2 regions of the Brevibacillus agri genome follow, and region 1 is predicted to be linked to the other one. Evidence: riboswitches for the same ligand, from Rfam matches in the RefSeq annotation. Region 1 holds a riboswitch; the other holds the start of a gene.

Evidence for each region. Region 1 has a riboswitch for glycine ahead of gcvT (glycine cleavage system aminomethyltransferase GcvT). Riboswitches for the same ligand answer to the same signal wherever they lie in the genome.
Region 2: another riboswitch for glycine. It lies ahead of BA6348_RS21400 (amino acid permease); the one in region 1 lies ahead of gcvT (glycine cleavage system aminomethyltransferase GcvT).

Annotation. Positions count from the first base shown of each region.
Region 1 is NZ_CP026363.1:3,583,344-3,592,215, forward strand. Features, by position in the region: gene BA6348_RS17585 (lipoate--protein ligase family protein) at 1-820, opposite strand, end outside; gene BA6348_RS17590 (undecaprenyldiphospho-muramoylpentapeptide beta-N-acetylglucosaminyltransferase) at 897-1,970, opposite strand; gene gcvPB (aminomethyl-transferring glycine dehydrogenase subunit GcvPB) at 2,077-3,549, opposite strand; gene gcvPA (aminomethyl-transferring glycine dehydrogenase subunit GcvPA) at 3,542-4,894, opposite strand; gene gcvT (glycine cleavage system aminomethyltransferase GcvT) at 4,938-6,041, opposite strand; glycine riboswitch at 6,133-6,249, opposite strand; glycine riboswitch at 6,250-6,346, opposite strand; gene BA6348_RS17610 (DEAD/DEAH box helicase) at 6,567-8,267, shown strand; gene BA6348_RS17615 (YqhG family protein) at 8,304-8,872, shown strand, end outside.
Region 2 is NZ_CP026363.1:4,362,888-4,371,759, forward strand. Features, by position in the region: gene BA6348_RS21380 (NAD-dependent succinate-semialdehyde dehydrogenase) at 1-301, opposite strand, end outside; gene BA6348_RS21385 (hypothetical protein) at 298-1,680, opposite strand; gene BA6348_RS21390 (iron-containing alcohol dehydrogenase) at 1,695-2,840, opposite strand; glycine riboswitch at 3,299-3,399, shown strand; gene BA6348_RS21400 (amino acid permease) at 3,708-5,078, shown strand; gene BA6348_RS21405 (sigma-54 interaction domain-containing protein) at 5,175-6,776, opposite strand; gene BA6348_RS21410 (hypothetical protein) at 6,832-7,158, opposite strand; gene BA6348_RS21415 (response regulator) at 7,264-8,872, shown strand, end outside.

The DNA.
Region 1 (8,872 bases):
AATTCCACTCATCCGTCGCATAGCGCGTCCGGGCGAGCTCCTCCGCCAATGCCAGTTCCTCGTCTGTCAACGCGGACGGCACCAGCTCCACTTCCAGTCCGGTGGCGAAGCCTTTGGAAAACGCTTCAATCGCTTCCTGCAAGCTCACAGGCCGCGGGCTTACCTCGTTGATCGTCACCGCTTTTTGGCGGAAGCTGTCCATCATCCGCTGCTTGACGCGGTCCGACGGGAAGTGCAGCAGCGAGAACAGCAATTCGACGTCCATGTCGAGCAAAATGGAGCCGTGCTGGAGGATGACGCCCTTTTGGCGCGTCTGCGCGCTGCCTGCGACCTTTTTCCCTTCCACGACCAGCTCATACCACGATGGCGAGTCGAAGCAAGCGGACGAGCCTGGAGAGGTGTACTTTTCTTTTTCCTCCTCGCTCGCAAGCGACACCATCTCTGCTGCCAGGCCGAGGTTTTGAAAGCCGTGCAAAAGGCCGAGACTGATGATTTTGTACGCCTCGGTGACGCCGGACGGCATCCGCGGATGCTCCTCCGACACGATCACGCTGTAGGTCAGCTCCTGATCGTGCAAAACGGCACGTCCTCCTGTCGCGCGGCGGACAAAGCCCAGCCCGCGCTTTTGCACTTCCTCCAGATTGATTTCCCTGATCGCCTTTTGAAAATAGCCAATCGACAAAGTAGCCGGGTCCCACGTGTAAAAGCGAACGGTCGGGGGCACCTTGCCCTCGCTGTGCAACTGCAAAATCGCCTCGTCCACAGCCATGTTCATCGCCGGAGACATCGCTTCCGTCACGATATAGCGCCACTGTTCCATCGTATGTACCTCCCTACTCACAACACCTTCATTTTACGCTTCTCCCCATAGGACGGCAAGGCTTGGATCGGCTGCATCAACGAGCCGTCTCCTCGATGATCGCCATGACCTGCGCCAGCGCGTCCTGCTGCTTTTCGCTTGCGGCGCGCAGCTTCTCCGTAATCGCCGGACGCTTTTGCTGCAAACGGTCCAGCGCCCGGATCAGGCTGTCTGCGCTCAACGCTTCCTCTTCGAGCACCTCGCAAAAGCCTTGCTGCTCAAAAGAGCGGGCGTTCAATATCTGGTCTCCCCTGCTCGCCGCCCGCGACAACGGCACGAGAAGCATCGGCTTTTGCAGTTGCAAAAACTCGTAAATCGCATTGGAGCCTGCGCGCGAGACGACGAGGTCGGTCATCGCCAACAGGTCAGGCAGCTCGTCCTGGACGTACTCGAATTGCCGATAACCGTCCCGCTTCAGGCTGTTGTCCAACTGATTTTTGCCGCAAATGTGCACGACAGAAAAACGCTTGGTCAACGCGTCGAGCGTGCCGCGAACGGCTTCGTTCAACCGCCTCGCCCCCAGGCTGCCGCCCATGACGAGCAGCACCGGTTTGTCCGGGGAAAAGCCGCACAGCGCAAGCCCCGCTTCCTTCCGGCCTGTTTTCAGCTCGTCGCGAACGATCGCCCCTACATGTGTCCCTTTGCCCTTGGGCAAATGCTGGAGCGTATCGGGAAACGTCGCGCACACTTTAGCGGCAAAAGGCAGCGACAGCCTGTTGGCGAGTCCCGGCGTCAGATCGGACTCGTGCAGGACGACAGGCAGCCCATTCAGCCAGGCGCCAAAGACGACGGGCACGGAGACGAATCCTCCTTTGGAAAAGACGACAGCCGGCTTCCAGGCTGCGAGAAAGCGGTAAGCTTGCCAGGCGCCTTTGCCTACGCGCAGCGGGTCGGTGAAGTTTTTCCAGTCGAAATAACGGCGCAGCTTGCCTGTCGCAATGCCGATGTAGCGCACGCCGTCGAGCCTGCTGACCAGCTCCCGCTCGATCCCTGTCGTCGAGCCGATGTAGGCGACCTCCCAGCCTTGCTGCAAAAAACGCGGGATGAGCGCGAGGTTGACGGTGACGTGCCCCGCGGAGCCGCCGCCTGTAAATACGATCCGTTTGTTCATCATTGGTTCTCTCTCCCCGAAATGTCGGATCAATCCCATCTGTTCATGATAGCATCATTCGGAAAGAAAAACCGCCCTGTAAAAAGGCGGCTTTTCCAAAAGAGAGCTATTGTGCTTGCGGCTGGTAGCGCAGAATCGGCTTGCGCGCCGCTGTCGCTTCGTCCAGACGTTTGACCACGGTTGTATGCGGCGCTTCCTGTACAAGCTCAGGCGTTTCCTCGCACTCGCGGGCAATTTGCAGCATAACGTCGATGAACTCGTCGAGCGTTTCTTTCGTTTCGGTTTCGGTTGGCTCAATCATCAGGCACTCGTCGACAATCAGCGGGAAGTAGATAGTTGGCGGGTGATAACCGAAGTCGAGCAAGCGTTTGGCGATGTCGAGCGTGCGTACGCCCAGCTTTTTCTGGATCACGCCAGACAAAACAAACTCATGCTTGCAGACGCGGTCATACGGCAGATGGTAAGCCGTAGCCAGACGGCGCATCATGTAGTTCGCGCTGAGCACCGCATTTTGCGACACTTGCAGCAAGCCTTCCGGACCCATGGTGCGGATGTAGCTGTGAGCGCGCACGAGGATGCCGAAGTTTCCGTTGTAGCCTTTTACGCGGCCGATGGAAGCCGGACGGTTGCTGTCCCAGTAGAAGCTGCCGTCTTCTTTTTTCGCCACGATCGGCGTTGGCAAAAACGGTTCGAGAATCTTTTTCACGCCGACAGGGCCAGCACCTGGTCCGCCGCCGCCGTGAGGGCCTGTAAACGTTTTGTGCAAGTTGAGATGCACCACGTCGAAGCCCATGTCGCCTGGACGGGCAATGCCGAGGATCGCATTCGCGTTCGCTCCATCGTAATACAAGAGGCCGCCTGCTTCGTGGACGATTTTCGCCATTTCCACGATGTCTTCCTCGAACAGACCGAGCGTGTTCGGGTTGGTCAGCATGAGTGCCGCTGTATCAGGGCCTACGGCATCGCGCAGCGCCTGAATATCGACCAGGCCGCGCTCGTCAGAGGCAATCGTGACGGTGTCCAGTCCTGCTACCGCTGCAGAAGCCGGGTTCGTACCGTGCGCGGAGTTTGGCACGATGACTTTTGTGCGGTGGCCTTCGCCGCGGCTCTCGTGGTACGCGCGGATCATCATCAGACCTGTCCACTCGCCTGCTGCCCCCGCAGCCGGTTGCAGCGTAACTGCGTCCATTCCGGTGATTTCAGCCAGCTCTTCTTGCAGGTTGTACAAAAGCTCCAGTGCGCCTTGTACGGTTTCTTCCGGCTGGTACGGGTGCGTCTGCGCGAAGCCTGGGTAGCGGGCAACGTCTTCGTTGATTTTCGGGTTGTATTTCATCGTGCAAGAACCGAGCGGGTAGAAGCCGTTGTCTACCCCGTGGTTGCGACGGGACAATTCGGTGTAGTGACGAACCAACTGCAGCTCGGATACTTCCGGCAGTTCAGCAGGAGTTTCGCGGATGAGGTGCTTCGGCAGCAGGCTTGCCACCTCTACCTCTGGTACATCCAATGCCGGCAGATTGTAGCCCACACGGCCCGGTTTGCTCATTTCAAAAATCAGTGCTTTTTCCTGGTCGTTACGCACGTGTGATCGCCTCCAATTCAGCCGCCAATGTGTCGATTTCTTCCTTGGTCCGCAGCTCGGTTACCGCAAGCAGCGTATGACCCGCGTATTCCGGGTAATCCAGTCCCAGATCGTAGCCGCCGATGATGCCAACGTCAAGCAGCTTTTTGTTCACTTCTGCCACCGGCTTGGACAGTTTGACTACGAATTCGTTGAAGAATGGAGCGGCAAAGACCACTTCCAGACCTTTTGCCTGCAGCGCTTGCTTGGCGTAATGCGCTTTTTGCAAGTTCATCATCGCCATTTCCTGTACGCCCTGTTTTCCGAGCGCAGTCAGGGTGATCGCAGCCGCCAGTGCCAACAGAGCCTGGTTGGAGCAAATGTTCGAAGTCGCTTTTTCACGACGGATATGCTGTTCACGAGCTTGCAGCGTCAGTACGAAACCGCGCTTGCCGTTCTCGTCTTTGGTTTGCCCGACGATCCGGCCTGGCATTTTACGCATCAGCTTGGTAGTCGTTGCGAAATATCCGCAGTGTGGACCGCCAAACGATGCCGGAATGCCGAACGGTTGCATGTCGCCCACCACGATGTCAGCGCCCAGTTTGCCTGGCGCTTCCAATACGCCCAGCGCAAGCGGGTTGGAAGAAACGATGAACAGAGCGCCTTTGCCATGAGCAATCGGCTCGACCGCTGCCAAGTCTTCCACGTTTCCGAAGAAGTTAGGATATTGCACGATAACGGCCGCTGTGTTTTCGTCAATCAGCGCTTCCAGAGCTTGTGTGTCGGTTACGCCGTCGTTGTTGATGCCGACTTCAACCAGCTCTACGCCTTGACCGTACGCGTATGTTTTCAGAACGCCGCGCGCTTCCGGGTGCACAGCACGGGAAACGATGACGCGCTTTTTGCCAGTGTGACCAGCCGCCATCATCGCCGCTTCTGCCAAGGAAGTCGCTCCGTCGTACATGGAGGAGTTCGCTACTTCCATTCCGGTCAGTTCACACACCATAGTCTGGAATTCAAAAATGGCTTGCAGCTCGCCCTGGCTGATTTCAGGCTGGTAAGGCGTATAGGCGGTAAAAAATTCTCCGCGCAGCAACATGTGGTTGACTGTGCTTGGCGCATAGTGCTGGTAAACGCCAGCACCCAAAAAGTTGACGTGCGTGCTGAAGTTCACGTTTTGATTAGCCAGACGCGTGAAGTATTTCACCAGATCAGGCTCGGACAGAGCTTCCGGAATGTTCAGCGCCCCTTTGAAGCGCACTTCTTCCGGGATGTCTGCAAACAGTTCTTCTACACTGGAAATGCCGAGAGTTTCGAGCATTTCGCGCTTGTCCTGATCGGTTTGGGGCAGGTAGCGGTATTTCACGAACGTTGTCCTCCTCAAAATAGGATGTATAGTGGGCGATTGCTTAGTTTTTCGGACGTTTATAAAACGGAGCGGCGACAACCTCTGCTTTGAGGCGTTTTCCGCGAATTTCCACTTCCAGTTGGGTGCCAAGCGCCGCATGTTCGCTTTTCACGAGCGCCAATCCGACGTTTTTCTTCAAGGTAGGGGACTGCGTGCCTGTCGTCACTTCGCCCACCAGCTCTTCGCCGACGTAGACCGGATAGTGCGTGCGCGGAATGCCGCGGTCGATCATCTCGATGCCGACGAGCTTGCGCGGCGCGCCGTTTTCTTTTTGCGCCTTGAGCACCTCTTGGCCGATGAACGGCACTTCTTTGTCCACCTTCACCGCGAAGCCGATGCCTGCTTCAATCGGCGTGATGTCCTTGCTCAGCTCCTGGCCGTACAGCGGCAGCTTCGCTTCGAAGCGCAGCGTGTCGCGCGCGCCAAGTCCGCAAGGCAGAAGCCCGTCTTCCTTGCCCGCTTCAAGCAACGCGTCCCACAGTTCAGCGGCACGCTCTGCAGGCAGGTAAATTTCAAAGCCGTCCTCGCCTGTATAGCCTGTGCGGGATACCAGCGCGGAAATGCCAGCGACCTCTACGTCGCGCTCGAAACGGAAGAAGCCGATTTTCGACAGGTCTGTGGCGGTCAGCTTTTGCAAAATCGACTCGGCCAAAGGCCCTTGAATGGCGATTTGCGCCGTTTGCGGCGAAATGTTTTCAATCGTGACACCCGGAATCAGGTGCTCTTCCAGCCATGCAAAGTCTTTGTCAATGTTTCCTGCGTTGATGACAAGCAGGTAATGGTCGTCCGCGTATTTGTAAACGAGCAGATCGTCGACCGTACCGCCGTCCGGGTAGCAGAGCACGCTGTACTGCGCTTGCCCGACAGCCAGCTTGGACACGTCGTTGGTGGTGACGCGCTGCAAGTATTCGAGCGCACTCTCGCCTTTTACGTCTACTTCTCCCATGTGGGATACATCAAACAGACCTGCTTTCGTCCGAACGGCTTCGTGCTCCTGGCCAATGCTGGAAAACTGTACAGGCAGCTCCCAGCCGCCGAAGTCGATTGTCTTGGCGCCGTATTTTGCGTAGGAATCAAACAGTGGCGTTCTTTTCAGATTGGACATGTGTGGCACCTCCCAAAAACTGTTAGTCGGCATTTCTCCCCATGAAAAAACAGAGGCGAAAAAACGGGTACACCAAAAGAACGGTGCCCATTTCTCCTCCTCTGTCCTTGGTACCTGAGAGTTACCTTGCCAATCAAGCGCGGCGGGGATCACCGCGCTTGCAAGTTTCCCCTTTGGTGGCTCCGATTTCGAGCTCTCTCCAGAGTTGCGTCCAGTAGAGGTTCTTTTGCCTGAGAGATTCACCGTTCCCGGCTTGCTCCTTCGGCGCTGCAGTGGTTCGCGCAGTCTCTCCCTGCTACTATCATTCGCGTTGGTTAGATGGTCATACATAAGTTTTTGCTATGATTTCCATACTAATGAATGAACTTCCTCTATATCCTACCATGAGAGTCCGCCGTTGAAAATATGCAAATTAACAGTCAGATCAAGAAATACTTAACAAAATGATGAACACGATCATAAATGTTAAGTTTTTTGATAAAGCGCATGAAAGTTATGGCAGAGCTGTGTAAAGGAGTAACGTATATGCCGAATATTCCTGTTTCATTTGACACGAGCTGGATATCCCCGCTGACGGAGCGAATGCACGAAGACGGCCCCTGGGACAAGTGGGAGCTGTTCAAGCTGGCGCTGGAAGCGGAAGAGGCCATGGCTGTTCGCGAGTTCGATCAGTTGCAATGCCTGAAATACTTGCCGCTGCTCTCCCCGTTTCCCCACCAGTTGCAAACGGCGGAGCGAGTGCTCAACGACATGCGCGGACGCGCGATCCTCGCCGACGAGGTCGGACTGGGCAAGACGATCGAAGCCGGGCTGATTATGAAGGAGTACATGGTCAGGGGTCTGGCGAAAAAAATTCTCGTGCTCGTCCCCGCCTCCCTCGTCATCCAATGGACGAAGGAGTTGCAGCAAAAATTCGGGATTCCCGCCGTGGCGCAAAAAAAGGAGTACATGTGGCGGCAGCATGAAGTCGTCGTCGCCTCCATCGACACGGCGAAACGAGATCCGCACCGCCGCCACGTCCTCGACATCGACTACGACATGCTGATTATCGACGAGGCGCACAAGCTGAAAAACAAACGGACGCGAAACTATCAGTTCGTGAAGGAAATTCGCAAAAAATATTGCCTGCTGCTCACGGCTACGCCGATCCAGAACGAAATGGACGAGCTGTACAACCTGATTAATTTGTTGAAGCCGGGGCACCTCGGCCACTCCACGTCGTTTTCCTCCAATTACGTCGAAGGAAAGCGACAGTCGAAAAACAGCGACAAATTGCGCGAAGAAATTGAAAAGGTGATGATTCGCAACAAGCGAAGCGACGGCGGCATCCAGTTCACCAGTCGCCGCGTCCAGTCGATTCCGATTGAGCTGTCGCAGGAAGAGATGGAGCTGTACGAGGGCGTCACCCGCTTTGTGCGCGACCAGTACCAGACAGGAGCTGGCCTGTTCAACTCGCTCGCCTTGATTACGTTGCAGCGCGAGGTTTGCTCCAGCAAGGAAGCCTCGTTCATGACGCTGTACAACATGCACCAGCGCACCAGCGAAGACTCCCCCCTGCGCGGCCGAATTTTGGAGCTGGTGGAGATGATTAAGCGGATCGAGACGCATTCCAAGGCGGCCAAAACGGTCGAGCTGATCCAGGAGATCAACGACAAAGTCATCATTTTCACCGAGTACCGGGCGACGCAAAACTACCTGCAAAAATATTTGCATGACCACGGCATTACTTCTGTGCCGTTTCGCGGCGGCTTCAAGCGCAGCAAAAAAGACTGGATGACCGATTTGTTTCAAAACCGCGCGCAAGTACTGATCGCCACAGAGGCTGGCGGGGAAGGGATCAACCTGCAGTTTTGCAACCAGGTCATCAACTACGACATGCCGTGGAACCCGATGCGCGTCGAGCAGCGGATCGGCCGTGTCCACCGTCTCGGCCAGAAGCGGGACGTGCACATTTACAATTTGTCCACCGTCGGCACGATTGAGGAGCACATTTTGAAGCTGCTGTACGAAAAAATCGACCTGTTCGAGATGGTCATCGGCGAACTGGACGACATCGTGGAGCGGCTGAATCTCAACTCGTCGCTGGAAGAAAATTTGACGCAGATCATCATGGATTCCAAATCGGCCCGCGAAATGGCGTTGAAGCTCGACAACATGGGCCACGCCATCCGCGCCAGCAGACAGCAGCACGCATCCCCTGCCCTGTCGGAAGCGGCAGAGCAGTAGCAGAAAAAACGCACACAAGAAAAGAGGTTTCTCCTGATGCAAGCCAACCAGGTCAGGCAATTTGTAGAGCGCTACCTCGCGACTTTTTCCGCGCACATCGTCGAAGCCCACCCGGATTACTTGACGGTCAAGCTTCCGGTCGAGGTCGACAAGGATATCGGCAACCGCCCGTTTTACTGGAGCTGGGTCGACAAAATGAACCTGGCCTACCAGCCGCTCGTGCTCACCTTTGCGTTTCACCCGGACCGGATGCCGGACGGGCTGCGGGCCGAGCATCTGCATCTGGGCGCTGCGCGCATGCAGCAAATTTTTGCCTCGGCGAAAAAGCACGGGCGCTTTTTATGCATGTACGAGCAAAATACCGCTTCCTTGCCAAGCACCGGCAAGCGTCGCTCCACGCCGCTCGTTCCCTGGCTCGGGCTCAACCTGAAAGTATCGCTCATCTGCGACAAACGGCGCGACATCATGCTCTATCTCGGGATCAACCTGCATCAGCCGCGCCTCGTGCACGACTTTTCCTCGTTTTTGTTTCAGTTGACGCTTGCGCCCGCGATCCCGGACTACTTTTACACGCTCGACCGGAAGCTGTCTGTGGAAGACGCGCT
Region 2 (8,872 bases), 780 kb from region 1:
GTGCTTCTGCGAGCGGCTTGCCCTGTTCCAGCGTCATGACGTACGCGATCTCGTCCAGGCGGGCTGCGATCGTCTGGTGCCAGCGCTCCAGCAAGGCCGCGCGCTCATAGGCGGTCGTTTTCGACCAACTGGGAAAAGCGGCTTGCGCAGCGTCGACCGCCTGCCGCGCTTCTTTCGCGGAAGCGTCCGGCACGCTGCCGATGATTTCCAATGTCGCGGGATTTTGCACCGCGACGCGTGCCGCAAGCGTCACCCACTCTCCGTTCACGTACATGCCTTTGTTCCATTCTTGTTGTCTCACGCTGCCTTTTCCTCCTTTTCATTTGCCGTGAACAATTTCTCTTTTTCACCGCGCAACCAATCTTTTCCATATAATAAGACGCACAGCAAAATTCCAGCGCCAAAAGCCATCGCCGCTCCTTTGATGACGAGAATCGCCCCTACGACACCCGCGATGCCCAGGTCGCGCTGGCTGCGCGCCTGCATCACGCCAATCCGCACGCTGACGTAGCCTTGGACGAGCAGCGTCAGGGCGACGGCGACGCCGAGAATCGGCTGGACCAGACTGACGATCGGCAAAAGCAATAAACCTGTATTCGTACCCCAGCGAAACGATCCCGCACCGCCGAAAAACGAGTCCATCGCTTTTTTGCCTTTTTTGAACCGCTCTACCACCACAACCTGCATCGCGGCCCACATCGGCCCGCACATCGTAATGTCCGGCCCGATCAGGCTCATCAACATGTTGCGTCCGCCAAAAATCATGTGCGCCCGGTCCGGGTTGTAGTCGACTTTTTCATCGAGCCGCACTTGGTCGGACTCGGACAAAAGCGCTTTCGTCTTCAACACGTCGCCAAAGACGACGAGATACGTTGCGAACACAGCCGGAATCGCTGTAATGAAAAAGGAGAGCGACGGCAAGCCCAGCCCGAAGACGGTGTACTGCGACCAGAGCGTGGCGAAGTCCGGCTGGCTGAAGCCCCATTGAATGTCCGGCCACTTCGCTTCCCCGAACAACGGGGCGACGAACACCGCGAGCAAGATCGCAGGCAAAATCCCGAGGTTGCCGAGCAATGCCCACCCTTTCCCTTTTTGTTTCAACCCTTCAAAATGTTTGGAAAAAACGAGATAAAAGCAAAAGCCGATACAAATGGCAATCGTGTACGGGAACAGGTCGAACTTCCCGCCCTTTTCAAAAATCGAGGTAATCGCGCCAATCCCCGCGCCGAGAATAATCCCCGACTTGATCGCATTCGGCACGAAGTTGACTACCCGCTTCGCTAGTCCGGTGACCCCGAGCAAAATGGATAACAGCCCAAGCGTCAACTGAAAGGCGATCAGCGCGTACACCCGCTCCTGCCCTTCCGGAAACTGCTCGACAAACAGCACAATCAGCGGAATCGCCGGCGTAATCCAGCCGGGAATGACCGGATCGCCCAAGAGGTGGTGCAGCAAATACAAAAAGCCATTCAAAATGACAACGGCCAGTCCCACCTCAAACGGCATGCCCAGATGGTCGGCGAGCAGCGTGATCGCGCCGAGGTCGACGGCGCACATCAACAGTCCTTGCAAATAATCGGGCCATTCAAAGCGATAGTGTACAAACGGCAGCCGGATCTTGAACGGTCCGGCCGGAATGTACGGGGTTTCTTCACCCGCTCTGCGTTGTTTCCACTTCATACGATGTCCCCCTTTTAGTAAGCTGCTCGATAGATGTCTTCGATATCTTTTTTCCGCAAAGCGCGGGGATTGTTTTTCAAAAGGCGGGTTTGCTTCATCGCCTCTTCGGCCATCTCGGCGATCGCGGATTCCGGAATGTTGAACTCGCGTAGCGACTGCGGAATTTCCACGTAACGGCACAGGCGCGTCATCGCTTCAATCGCTTTTTCCGCCGCTTCGTCCAGGTTCAGTCCGGCGACGTTTTCCCCGAGCGCCTGCGCGATCTCCCCGAGCTTTTCCAGGCAGGCGATCTTGTTCGCCCGCATGACGTAAGGCAGCAAGAGCGAATTGCTCACGCCGTGCGCCATGTGGAATCGTCCGCCGAGCGGGTAGGCCAGCGCATGGACAGCTCCTACGCCCGCGTTGCCGAAAGCAAGTCCGGCCATCAGCGACGCGGTAATCATCGCTTCGCGCGACTCGATGTTATCCGGGCACGCGTACGCTTTCGGCAAGTGAACGGCAATCAGTTTCATCGCGCCAATCGCCAGCGCGTCCGTCACCGGGGAGGCGAACTTGGAAATGTAGGCTTCCACCGCATGCACCAACGCGTCCACGCCGCTCGCAGCGGTCACGCTCGGCGGGCACGTAAGCGTCATCACCGGCGAGACGATGGCGACGTCCGGCAGCAGGTAAGGGCTTACAATTCCTTTTTTCACTTGCTCTTTCGTATCCGACAAAATCGAGATATTCGTCACCTCTGAGCCTGTCCCCGCCGTAGTCGGAATCGCGATCAGCGGCAAGCCCGGCTTTTTCACCAGATTCGTGCCAAAATATTGCTCGATGCTGCCCTCGTTCGTCGCCATGACGGAAGCTGCCTTGGCGATGTCGATTGCGCTGCCGCCGCCGACTGCGATCAGGCCGTCGTAGCCCCCTTCGCGGATCATCTGCACACACAAGTCGACGATCTCGATTTCCGGCTCGGGGTTCACGTCCGAGAAGACGCCCGCCTCCATCGGCAAAAGCGCTTCCACCTGCGCGACTACCCCGGCCTGAATGAGAATTTTGTCCGTCACAATCATTGGACGCGCCACTTTCAGACGGGCAACCTCCTCGGGCAGCAGCGCCAGCGAATCCCGCCCTGTGACCAGTTTGTTTGCAGCGGCAAAAGTAGAAATGTTCATGATGTCACTCTCTCCTTTCTGTATGCCGCTACGTGAAAAGCAACTCCCGTGCCAAGCGGAAAAAAGCGGGTGCCAATTTCGCTCCGCCACCTGCGGGAAAAACGACCTTCCCCCCAACAGCGGCAAGCCTTTTCTCACTTTTTTGTCACATTTTCCGCAGCACAGTTTGTTTCGGCCAAAAGCAACCGTTTACATTCGCTGTTTGATTATAATTCAAATCAAACTTGCGCATTTGATTCATTATCAAATCAAAACTCATACCCTTCCCCTTTCGACACATCCGCTCACCTGGCTAGCGGAAAAAACGACGAATGATTGTCGTTTCCTGCTTGTCATCTGGCCTTCCGTCAATCAAAAATGTTTTATGTTTAAAATAATCTGTTAATTAGGAATTTTCATTTGACAACCTTTTTGGAATATTTTACTATCATAAGAACGCACGCGAATATCTGACGCGGATGAATATTGCGGGAGAGACTAAACTCGCCGTTTAGCACCGAAGGAGCAAATCCTGACCGCTCAGGACAAATCTCTCAGGTAAAAGGACAGAGAAAAGTAGGAACCGGTCTATTTTTCCCGTTCCTTTTTTTGTTGCAGAAAATAGGAGTGTTGTGCGTTCACCATGAAACAGCCGTTCCATTTGCCTCGAAAAAAGGAGGGAAAACTGCCGACAAAACCGCAAATTTTCTGCCTCGCTCAAAAATGTAAGCGTTTTTTTCGATGGAAGTAACTTAATGATGTATTTATGCTGGGTCGCTATGTTAAGATATGAATTATAAAGTTTCATAAACTTTTTGAAAGGTCGGCGGTTGGTTTTTTACCAACAGCCGCAAACGAATCAAACGCATGAGAAATGAGGGGGATCACATGCAACAGCAAAATTTGGCGAGGGGCCTGAAAAACAGGCACGTTCAACTCATCGCGATCGGCGGGGCCATCGGAACGGGATTGTTCCTCGGTGCGGGCAAATCCATTCACCTGGCCGGCCCATCCATCCTGTTTGCTTACTTGATTACTGGGATTATTTGCTTTCTGATTATGCGCTCGCTCGGTGAACTTCTCCTTAGCAACCTGAACTATCATTCCTTCGTTGACTTCGTAAAAGACTACCTCGGCAACATGGCCGCGTTCGTCACAGGCTGGACGTACTGGTTTTGTTGGATTTCGATTGCCATGGCCGACTTGACGGCTGTCGGAATGTACACGCAATACTGGTTCCCTGAGGTTCCGCAATGGATGCCGGGATTGATTGCGCTCGTCATCCTGCTCATCATGAACCTGGCAACGGTCAAGCTTTTCGGCGAAATGGAGTTCTGGTTCGCGCTCATCAAAGTCATCGCGATTCTCGCTTTGATCGCCGTCGGAATCTTCATGATTGTCAAAGGCTTCTCGACAAACTCCGGCGCGTCCAGCTTCAGCAACCTGTGGAGCCACGGCGGCATGTTCCCGAACGGCATCAACGGCTTTTTACTCTCCTTCCAGATGGTCGTGTTCGCCTTTGTCGGCATTGAGCTTGTCGGGCTGACTGCCGGGGAGACAGAAGACCCCGAGCGCGTGATTCCAAAAGCGATCAACAACATCCCGATTCGCGTGCTGCTCTTCTACGTCGGCGCTCTGATCGTCATCATGAGCATCTATCCATGGAACGCCATCATCCCGACCGAAAGCCCGTTCGTTCAAGTGTTTGCGGCTATCGGTATCGCGGCTGCCGCAGGTATCGTCAACTTCGTCGTGCTGACCTCCGCCGCTTCGGCATGCAACAGCGCCATCTTCAGTACAAGCCGTATGCTCTACTCGCTCGGCAAGGAAAATAATGCGCCTGCGTCCATGACCAAGCTGACAACGCGCCAGGTGCCTGCCAATGCCTTGTTCTTCTCGACTGTCGTCGTTCTCATTGCGGTTGTGTTGAACTACATCATGCCAGAAGGCGTCTTCACTCTGATTACGAGCGTTTCGACGGTCTGCTTCCTGTTCATCTGGGGCATTACCGTGATCTGCCACCTGAAGTACCGCAAGACAAGACCGGATCTGGCAAAAACAAACAAGTTCAAAATGCCGCTCTTTCCGTTTGCCAACTACCTGATTCTCGCTTTCCTCGCGTTCATTCTCGTCGTGCTCGCGCTTGCCGAGGATACGCGCGTGGCCTTGTTCATCACTCCGGTCTGGTTCATCATGCTCGTCGTGATTTACAAGCTGCGCAAGGCTAAAGTCGATCAGGTGAAAGTATTGGAAAACTGATCGCCAGCCAAACAAAAAAACACATCCGGCTTCCGATGTGTTTGCATGGCAAGGACAAGCATCCTGCGACTGCACCAGGCATTCGCAGGATGCTTTTTATTTGCTCGCTTCCGGCTCGTTCTCTACGCGCAGTTGCAGCTTTTTCATCTTTTGGACGAGTGCGCTCTGGCTGATGCCGAGCGCTTCTGCCGCCAACCGGGTCGTCTTGTGCGTCTGGATCGCCTTGCCGATCATGCTCCGCTCCAGACGGGCGACCGCTTCGCGCAAAGACGTCGGTTCTGCCTGCGGGAACACTTGCTGGAGAAAATTCGGCAAATCGCCGACGTCAATCGTGTCGTGAAAAGTCGTGACCACCAGCCGCTCGACCAGATTCGCCAGCTCCCTGATATTTCCCGGCCAGCTATAGTTCGTGAGCCACTCGTAGCATTCCAGTGTCATCGTCTTTTCTTCCTTGTATTTCTCATTGAATTTTTCCAGATACGACACCAAGAGCGGGACAATCTCTTCCCGGCGTTCGCGCAGCGGCGGCACCTCGAAGGTGACGATGTTCAGCCGATAGTACAAATCCTCGCGAAACAGCCCCTCGCGCACGAGTGTAGCCAGGTCGCGGTGGGTAGCCGTAATGATCCGCACGTCCACATGGCGGACTTCGGTGGAGCCGACGCGCATGAATTTGCTTTCCTCCACTACTTTCAACAGCTTCACTTGCAGCTCCAGCGGCAAGTCGCCGATCTCGTCCAAAAACAGCGTGCCGCGATGGGCGCTCTCCAAAATGCCGATTTTCCCCTGCTTGAGCGCGCCTGTAAACGCCCCCGGCTCGTAGCCGAACAACTCGGCCTCGACCAGATGGCCCGGGATCGCCGCGCAGTTCAGCTCCATAAAAATTTCGTTCGCGCGGCTGCTGCGGGCATGGATGTATTTGGCGATCATGCTCTTCCCCACACCCGTCTCGCCTTGCAGCAAAATTTTCGCATCTGTCTTGGCGACCTTGTCGGCCAGCCGGAACAGCGAGCGCGTCGCAGGTCCGAGCACGACGTCCTCCAGCCCCGTCTGGTCCGGGTGCGGCAAATCGCTGTGCAAAAGCTTCTGGCTGTCCAGCTCGTGCTTGAGGCGAATCAGCTCGGTAATGTCCCGGACGCTGCTGATGACGTACAAAATTTCGCCTGCGGGAGACAGCACAGGGGTGGCAGAGACGATGATCTTGCGGCTGTTGCGGATCGTCTGGATCAGCGTCACCGGCCTTCGCGTGCGAATCGTTTCCAGCGAAGCGGACACCGAAATCATGCCTTGCTTGATGAGATAGCCCATGTGCTGGCCGATGACCTCTTCCTCGCGAATGCCCGTAATGCGCTGGTACGCCTGGTTGACAAACAGCGTGACGCCTGCCCCGTCCGTAATATAGACGCCGTCGTACAGCGCATTGAAAACAATCTGGCAGACCGGGCTTTCAAAAAAAGCGCGAAGCTGCGCCTGCGAGCTGGCCTGCCTCTGGCGGTCCGGCAGGTTCACCTCGGGCACGACGTACTCGACAATCGGGCGCGTCAGTTCCCCGCGATGAATGGCGTGGGCGATCGCTTCCACCGTCAAATAGCCGAGAAACTCCCCCTCTTCGCTGTACACTTCCTGCACTTCATTTTGATCTGGCGAAAAATGCGCGACTGCTTCCTCAACCGTCATCGTAGGACGCAATGAATACATGGGCTACTCTCTCCTGGATGTCATGACCTGATAAATGAACGAAAAGCTTTCTCTATCATTTTACACGCTCCGCCCTCGAATCAAATATCCCTTCGATCGCGATTCCATTTTTACGTTTGAGCAGAAACATAAAAGGAAAATAAGAAATAAGGCTGAAATTCAACGCCCCAAACGTGTACGCCAAGATCGTGCCTGCCAGCGCGAGCAGACTGTCCGGGATACTCGTCGCGGCCGCAGTGCTCGTGTGGTCCACCGCGCGCATCAAAAGCAGGACAACCAGTTGGAAAAGCCCGACCAGCAGGCCGAGAGAAAAGCCGGCCCCTACACACAGCTTGAGATAAGAAGAAATTTTCAAATATTTCACAGTCAACGACGTGTACATGCAAGCCCCCCTTTGCCTTCATCCAATATTTTACACGTCAACCTGAATGGAGTCCTGTCTTTTCTCGAAAGTTTTTGCGATTACATACAAATAGCGAGGTCGCTCATGAAAACTTTTCACGTCAGCCATGCCCGAAAACTGACCATCCTCATCCTGTTAATCATCGTCGTCGCCTTCTCTCTGTCCGGCTACATCATGCGCTCCCAGACCAATCGGATCATGAAAGTCGAGATCGAGAGCAAGCTGACTCTGCAAAGCCAGGCGCTGGCGGAGCGAATGAACGCATTTTTCGCCCAGAAAAGCTTTCTCATCAAGCAGATGAGCACCAACCAGTCGATCGTTCGCTACTTGCAAACCGTCAAAACGCGGGACGATGCGTTTTCCAACCCGTATTACCCGGATGTGGCCGCCGCACTGGACGGCATCCAAAAGCTGGACCGCAACCTGGGACTCGTCTGGATTTCCAGCCAGGCGGGCAACTTCACATTCGGCAACACAGACGAGCTTACAGGGCCAGACTGGTCGCTCCAGCAACGCCCGTGGTACCAGGACGCCGTTCGCACAGACGAAGTCGTTTTTTCTGAGCCGTACGAAGATTACTTGACCAAAAAAATGGTCACCAGCGGCACCATGAAGCTGAAAGAGGACGGGAAGCTCTTGGGCTTCGTCGCCATTGATATTTTGCTCGACGACATTCCGGAAATGCTCGGCAGCTATCCCATCGGCGAATCCGGCTATGCCATCCTGCTCTCCAGGGACGGGACGATCATGTATCACCCGAACCCCGCGCTTGTCAGTCGGCAAAAGCTGACGGAGCAGCCCGGGGACATGGGAAAAATCGCCCACAGCATGATCGCGGGCCAAAAAGGGCTGCAACGCATCACCATCGACAACAACAGCTACTACATCGGCTATGCGCCCGTCGCTTCTACAGGCTGGTCCGTCGCAGCGGTTTTGCCTTCGAGCGAAGCTCTCGGCCAGTTGAACTCCGTACAGGAGCTGTCCAGCCTGATTACCGGGCTGTCGATTTTTATTCTGGTCGGCATGCTTTCGCTTTTGCTGCACATTATGCTTCGGGAGCAGCGGCGCATCCAGGCGGAGCTGTTGGCCGCGAAGGAAGAGGCGGAAGAAGCGAGCAAAGCCAAAACCGATTTTCTGGCGCGAATGAGCCACGAAATCCGCACTCCGCTAAACGGGATCATCGGACTGTCGCAACTGATGCAAAAAACGGTCATGACGCTGGTGCAAAAAGATTACCTGGACAAAATTCTCTCTTCCTCGCAGGTGTTGCTGCGGCTCATCAACGAGATTCTCGACTTTTCCAAGATCGAAGCCGGAAAGCTGGAGCTGGAAAAAGCCAGCTTTGACCTCGACGACTTTGTCCGCCGGCTCTCGCACATGCTGAGCATTTACCTTGGGACGAAGCAAATCGAGATCATCGTCGAGCTGCCGCCGAAAATGCTGCCCAAGCTGATCGGGGACCAGCATCGGCTGGAGCAGGTTTTGCTCAACCTGTGCCACAACGCGATCAAATTTACCGAGCAGGGCTACGTCGCCATGCGCGTCACGCTGGTGCAGGAAGACGAAAAGAGCCTGCTTTTGCACTTTGCCGTGGAGGATACGGGCATCGGCATGTCTGCGGAGCAGATGGACAAGCTGTTCGAGCCGTTCACCCAGGCGGACGGCACGACGAGCAGAAAATACGGCGGCACCG